DNA from 2 places in the Paraburkholderia terricola genome. Region 2 is predicted to be linked to the other one. Evidence: predicted binding sites of a transcription regulator. Region 2 holds the regulator's gene; the other holds the start of a gene.

Region 1 (3,415 bases), 210 kb from region 2:
GACGTGCTCGCGCCGAAACTCGCGCGCCTGCTCGCGCTACGCCGGCGCATGGGCGTGCGTAATTCGACGCATACGCTCGTGAAGATTCTCCAGCCGTTCGCGCCGGCCGGCCTGCGGCTCGTGAACTACACGCATCCGCCGTATCGGGACAGTCTCACGCAGTTGTTCAACACGCATGCGGACGCGGCGGCCGGCGGCGCCTTGCTGGCGCGCGGCACCGAGGGCGAAGCGGTAGCCGACACGCGGCGCCAGGTGCAGGTCGACTGGCTGCACGACGGCATCTGCGAAACGCGCGTGCCGCATGAGCGCTCGTCGCCGGACGCGCCGGAAGTGGCGTTGCCCGAAGCGCGCGACGCACCCACCACGGCGGCGTGGATCGGCGCCGTGCTGCGCGGCGAGGCGCCCGTGCCGAGCGCGATCGAACGACAGGTCGAACTGATCGTGGACGTCGCGAAGACGCAGGTGTGAAGGGCGCTGCGCGAGCGTGGTGATTGCGCTTGCTGCAAGGGATGGACCGCATCTCGCCTGACGCGACAGCATCGGGCTGTCGCTGCATCGCCATGCGAGTGATAGGGCAATCTGGCTGCGGCGTGGACGACCGGCGCATGACGGCTCGACGCCGCTCAAGCGCCAACCGGCAGGCTCACTCGATCGCGCAACGGGTGGCTTGCCACGCAATCAGCCGCCATTGCCCGGCTTCGTGCGTATGAATCGCGGTGTACGCGATGGGGAACAGGAGTGCGCCGTTATTCGCCTCCATCTCGATCAGCGCGCGCCCCGTGACGACGCAGGTCTCGCGCCCCACCGGCAACACGTCTTGCGACTGCACCTCGATCTGCCGGTAACGGCGGCGGCCGCCGGTAATCCCGTCGATGAACTGCCGCTTCGTCTCGCGTTTGCCGTTGGTATGGACATAGCTCACGTTGTCCGCGAGCAGTGTGTCGAGCGATTGCCCGTCGCCGTCGACCATCGCACGAAAGCGCTCTCGCTCGAGCCCGCGAATCGCTTCGATTATCTTTGCCGCCATTGCTCAGCCCTCGCACCGGTGAGCCGAACATGGCCACGGTCGTCAGAAGTTATATTGCAAATATAGCTGGCTGAAATTTATACCAGGATTCGGCTCTTTGATACCGCCGTTGGAAATATGCTGGAAGCGGTAGCCCGCCTGATACTGCTGACGATGGCCGAACTGCACGCCCACGCCCGCGACGTCGGCGAACTGGAACGCCGAGCCGAGCGTGAAGTCGGAGGAAATTCGCGGACTCGACAGGAGCCGCACGCCGGCGCCCACTTCGATGAAAGGACGGATCGACCCGGATGCCTTGATGAAGCGAATCATCGGCGTCACGCCGATCTCGCCGATGTTGTCGTGCACGTTGCCTTCGTTGGTATGCCACCAGGCCATGTGCGCCTCGCCGATCAGCGTGAAATGCCAGTCACCGATTTGCCACCAGGTGAGGTCCGGATCCCAGACCACGCCGAGGTCGAGCTTTTTCACATGATGATCGCCCACGCCGCCGGCGACCTGCAAACCGAACTGATCGGCCGCGGCCAGTCCGGATACACCCAACAGCACCGCTGCCGACGCGCTTTTCAGCGCCAGAACACGCCAAGCCTTCTTTTTGTTGTTCATCTAACACCCGAGCTCGCCGAACGTTGAACAATCTGTAACAGATTTGCCTATTCTAAATTCAATCACGATCAGGCGGATCGTATGAAGAAATCTTATTTTTCGCAATTAGTCACTTCTAAAACGGCAAATATCGTTCATTTATGATCGCGGAACAGCATAGCCCGGTAAGTTCTACGGCCCACACAGGGCAAGCGCAAGCGGCGTATGATGGCTATCAGGAAGTGAACTTCAATAGAAAATGACGGAACTTGGATGCCCCTACCGCTTCTAAGTATTAGCACTCAGGAAATCAGAGTGCTAACATCCAACGCTGGAGTCGTCACCTGAATACGCTGTTACCTGATTCCAAAGGAGTTTTTTACGTGAGCCATGCAATGACCCTTCCGAGTACTCTGAGCCCGTCGTCGGCTAAGGCCGCTTCGGCAGGTGCACTGGCGCTCTCGCATTCCTCGCTGCTGCCCGGTCAACTGGGCAACATCGACGCCTACATCCAGGCCGTCAATCGCATTCCGATGCTGACGCCTGCGGAAGAACGCCAGTTCGCCACCGAATTTCGCGAGCAGGGCAATCTCGAGTCCGCCCGTCGTCTCGTCCTGTCGCATCTGCGGCTGGTCGTGTCGATCGCGCGCAACTATCTCGGTTATGGCCTGCCGCATGCCGACCTGATCCAGGAAGGCAACATCGGCCTGATGAAGGCCGTGAAACGCTTCGATCCCGAGCAGAACGTGCGCCTCGTGTCGTACGCGATGCACTGGATCAAGGCCGAAATCCACGAATACATCCTGCGCAACTGGCGCATGGTGAAGGTCGCCACCACCAAGGCGCAGCGCAAGCTGTTCTTCAACCTGCGCAGCCACAAGCAGGGCTTGGGCGCGTTCACGCCCGACGAGATCGAAGGTCTCGCCAAGGAGCTGAACGTGAAGCGCGAGGAAGTGGCCGAGATGGAAACGCGCCTCTCGGGCGGCGACATCGCGCTGGAAGGCCAGGTCGAAGACGGCGAAGAGTCGTACGCGCCGATCGCCTACCTTGCCGACTCGCATAACGAGCCGACCGCCGTGCTGGCTTCGCGTCAGCGCGACAAGCTGCAAACCGACGGTATCGCGAGCGCGCTGGATGCACTGGACGCCCGCAGCCGCCGCATCATCGAGGCACGCTGGCTGAAGGTGGAGGACGACGGCTCGGGCGGCTCGACGCTGCACGAGTTGGCCGACGAATTCGGCGTCTCGGCCGAACGGATTCGCCAGATCGAAGCAAGCGCAATGAAGAAGATGCGCGGCGCACTGACCGAGTATGCGTAAGGTCTGAAAAACCGAGCAAACCGGTTCGCGCGACGCACGCTGACCAGCCGGCCGCAAAGCCCCGCCCTCGCAAGACGGCGGGGCTTTTTTCCGTCCAGGCGTCGAAGCGTCGAAGCCCCGCCTCCTTCGCCGTGCGCGCATCGACGCAGGGCCACGGCCGGCCGGCCGGCGTTCCTTGACCTACCTCAACCCCCCTGGCAATACTGCATCAACCGTGTGACGCCAGCGACCCGATGCCGCAGCGCGGAACCCACGCGCGCAAGGTCCCGCTCCTAAAATCGGGATGCACTCGCCGGATCGCTCGCGCGATCTGGATCCAGCCGGACCAACCGGCGTGAAGTCGCCATCGACCGCCCATGACCCTAGCCCTCAATCGCAATAACCGCCCTCGCCCGAGCCTGCGTCAACGGCTCGCCGGGTGGGTGCGCGGTCCGACGCTGGCGCGGGATATCGCCATCGTCCTCGCCATCAAATTCACGCTGTT
Region 2 (3,415 bases):
GGTGAAGCCTGGACAGAACACATCAGCACGCCGCACGCCCGCCGCGCCCAATTCCTTCAGCGTGGGCGCAGTGTACGGCTGCAGCCATTCGGCCTTGCCGAAGCGCGACTGGAAAGTAATGCGGCATTCCACCGGCGTCAGTTCGAGCGCCTGCATCAACAAGGCGCCGGTCTGCTGGCATTGCTCGTGGTACGGATCGCCGAGATCGAGCGTGCGCTTGGGCACGCCGTGAAAACTCAGCACCAGCTTGTCGCCCGCCGCGAAGTCAGGCCGGCCATGCTGATGCCAGTATTGACGCACCTGCGCGGCGAGGGCGGCAATATAGGCCGGATGGTCGGCGTAATGCCGCACCGTGCGGATTTCCGGCTGGTTGCGCATGCGCTTGAGAGCCGAAAAAGCATCGTCGAACGCGGTGGCCGTGGTGGACGACGAGTATTGCGGATACATGGGCATGAGCAGCACGCGCTCGGCGCCCGCCAGCTTCAACTGGTTCAGCATGGCCGGAATGCCGGGCGTGCCGTAACGCATCGCGTAGTCGACCAGCACCGTGTAATCGTTCAATTGCAACAGATGGCGCAACGCCTCCACCTGCTTCTCCGTATGCACGCGCAACGGCGAGCCCTCGGGCATCCAGACCGCCGCGTATTTCTTCGCCGACGCCCGGCCGCGCAACGGCAAGATCAGCAGACGCAGAATCACCTGCCAGAGCAAGGCGGGAATCTCGACCACGCGGGGATCGGACAGGAACTGCGCCAGATAGCGGCGGACCGCGCGCGGCGTCGGCGCGTCCGGCGTGCCGAGATTGATCAGCAGCACGGCGACACGATGTGACGTGGCGTTCTGTGAAGGCCGCTCGAGGTCGAAGCGCATAGGCAGGAGGGGTAACCGCTTTGGGCGGAAAGTCGGTTCAGGTGGGATTCATTATAGCGGCGCGGTTCCCGGCGAGGTCCGCCGGAGACCCCTGGCCATTCGGCCAATTGGCAAGCCGGGCGCCGTCGCGCATCATGTGCGGCACGAACCTCCGCGGCCGCGATGGGCGGCCGTGTTACTGCTGGCTGAGGGTGAGGGAAAGCAGACGCGCCGTGATATCCACGATCGGGATCACGCGGTTGTAGGCCATGCGGGTCGGCCCGATGACGCCGAGCGTGCCGACGATCTTGCCGTTCACCTCGTAGGGCGCGGTGACGACGCTCATTTCCTCGATCGGCACCAGGTTCGACTCGCCGCCGATGAAAATCTGCACACCCGCCGCATGGCTCGACACGTCGAGCAATTGAAGGAGACTCGTCTTTTGGTCGAACACATCGAACAGCTTGCGCAAGCGCGCCATGTCCGAGGACAGATCGGCGACTTCCAGCAGGTTGCGCTCGCCGGAAATCAGCACGGTCTCGCCGGTGTCGGCTTCGTCCGTGCTGGCGGTGACGGCGGCGTGCATCAGCGTGGTCATGTCGCCGCGCAGTTCGTCGATTTCCTCACGCAGGCGGCGGCGCACCTCGTCGAACGACAGGCCAGCGAAGTGCGCGTTGATGTAATTCGAGGCTTCAACCAGTTGCGACGGCGAGAAGTCGCGCTGGGTGGCCATGATGCGGTTCTGCACGTCGCCTTCCGGCGTCACGATGATGAGCAGGATGCGCTTGTCGGACAGGCGCATGAATTCGATCTGCTTGAACACATGGCTGCGCCGCGGTGTGAGCACCACGCCGGCGAACTGCGACAGATTGGAGAGCACGCTCGCCGCCGCGGCGACGATTTTCTGCGGTTCGCCCGCCTGCAGCGTAGTCTTGACGGTACGCATCACGGCTTCTTCGTCCGCGGCGGATTCCACCGTCAGCATCGTATCCACGAAGAGCCGGTAGCCGCGCGGAGTAGGAATGCGGCCCGCCGACGTATGCGGACTGATCACGAGCCCCAGGTCCTCGAGATCGGACATCACGTTGCGGATCGTGGCCGGACTCAGTTCGAGGCCGGAATAGCGTGACAACGTGCGCGAGCCGACCGGCTGACCTTCGGCGATGTAGCGCTCGATCAGCGTTTTGAGGAGGGTTTGTGCGCGAGGATCTAGCATGACGGAAAATTTTAGCTCAATGACAGCGCTACCGCGAGCGCTAACGGCGCCCGCCCCTAACGGCCGCGCCGCAAGCCGGCGGGACGGCGTTTCGCATTCGCTGCGGCGCGCGTGCCAGCCCGCGGTTCGGCGCTTCGTCCAGCGTTCTTGCGCCCGCGCGATCCAGTGGCGGCGCGAAGTCCATCGCTCGGTACAGCGCCTCGCCGGCCGCCAGTCCGACGAATCCGACGGCAGCGCGCCGCCGCACTTTACCCGGCGCGCATGTCATCAAGGCTTCACCATTCTAACGACAATCGCGCGATACGCTGACAGCCCGCTCCAGCCGGCCCGCCACCGGGTCTGTCTGCGGTTCTTTTCAGGCCCCACCTATGGTGTAATGCCGGCATGCAAGTAACCAGCCAGTTCAAGACCGTTGCGCTCGTCGGGCGCAACAACACGCCGGGCATCGGCGAGCCGCTGACCGAGCTCGCCGCGTGCATCGCGAAGCGCGGCTTCGACGTCGTGTTCGAAGCCGAGACGGCCGCTGAAATCGGCATCACCGACTACCCGGCGTTGCGTCCCGCCGAGATCGGCGCGCGCGCCGACGTCGCCGTGGTGCTGGGCGGCGACGGCACCATGCTCGGCATCGGCCGTCAGCTCGCGCCTTACCGCACGCCGTTGATCGGCATCAACCACGGGCGGCTCGGCTTCATTACCGACATTCCGATCTCCGACATGCGCGAGACCGTGCCGCAAATGCTGTGCGGCAACTTCGAGCGCGAGGAACGCATGCTGCTCGAAGCGCGCATCATGCGCGGCGGCAACCCGATCTATCACGCGCTGGCCTTCAACGACGTGGTGGTGAACCGCAGCGGCTTCTCGGGCATGGCGGAACTGCATGTCTCGGTGGACGGGCGCTTCATGTACAACCAGCGTTCCGACGGCCTGATCGTCGCCACGCCGACCGGCTCGACCGCTTACGCGCTTTCTTCACAAGGGCCGATCCTGCATCCGCAGTTGCAGGGCATCGTGCTGGTGCCGATCGCGCCGCACGCGCTGTCGAACCGGCCGATCGTGCTGCCGGACGATTCAAAGGTGAGCATTCAGATCGTCTCGGGCCGCGAAGTGAACGTCAATTTCGACATGCAGTCGTTCACCTCGCTCGAACTGAGCGACACGATCGAAGTGCGCCGCTCGCGCCATACCGTGCCGATTCTGCATCCGGTCGGCTACAGCCATTACGCGACGCTGCGAAAGAAGCTGCACTGGAACGAATACCCGTCACACGAAGAAGACGACAAACCCTGAGCGGCCGGCAATCACTGGAACGCGAACGCCGCCGCTGCCGAACCCTGAATCTCACGCTCACCA

Evidence for each region. Region 2 encodes HrcA, which represses chaperone genes, less so after heat shock. Its sites were predicted from a motif close to TTAGCACTCNNNNNNNNNGAGTGCTAA; they were not measured.
Region 1: a site for HrcA is predicted at 1,908-1,934, ahead of rpoH (RNA polymerase sigma factor RpoH). Genes of this name have one in related genera too.

Annotation. Positions count from the first base shown of each region.
Region 1 is NZ_CP024941.1:366,598-370,012, reverse strand. Features, by position in the region: gene ybiB (DNA-binding protein YbiB) at 1-468, shown strand, start outside; gene CUJ90_RS01690 (nuclear transport factor 2 family protein) at 644-1,027, opposite strand; gene CUJ90_RS01685 (acyloxyacyl hydrolase) at 1,070-1,633, opposite strand; gene rpoH (RNA polymerase sigma factor RpoH) at 1,996-2,931, shown strand; gene cydP (cytochrome oxidase putative small subunit CydP) at 3,288-3,415, shown strand, end outside.
Region 2 is NZ_CP024941.1:571,637-575,051, reverse strand. Features, by position in the region: gene hemH (ferrochelatase) at 1-870, opposite strand, end outside; gene hrcA (heat-inducible transcriptional repressor HrcA) at 1,046-2,065, opposite strand; gene CUJ90_RS02510 (NAD kinase) at 2,450-3,352, shown strand.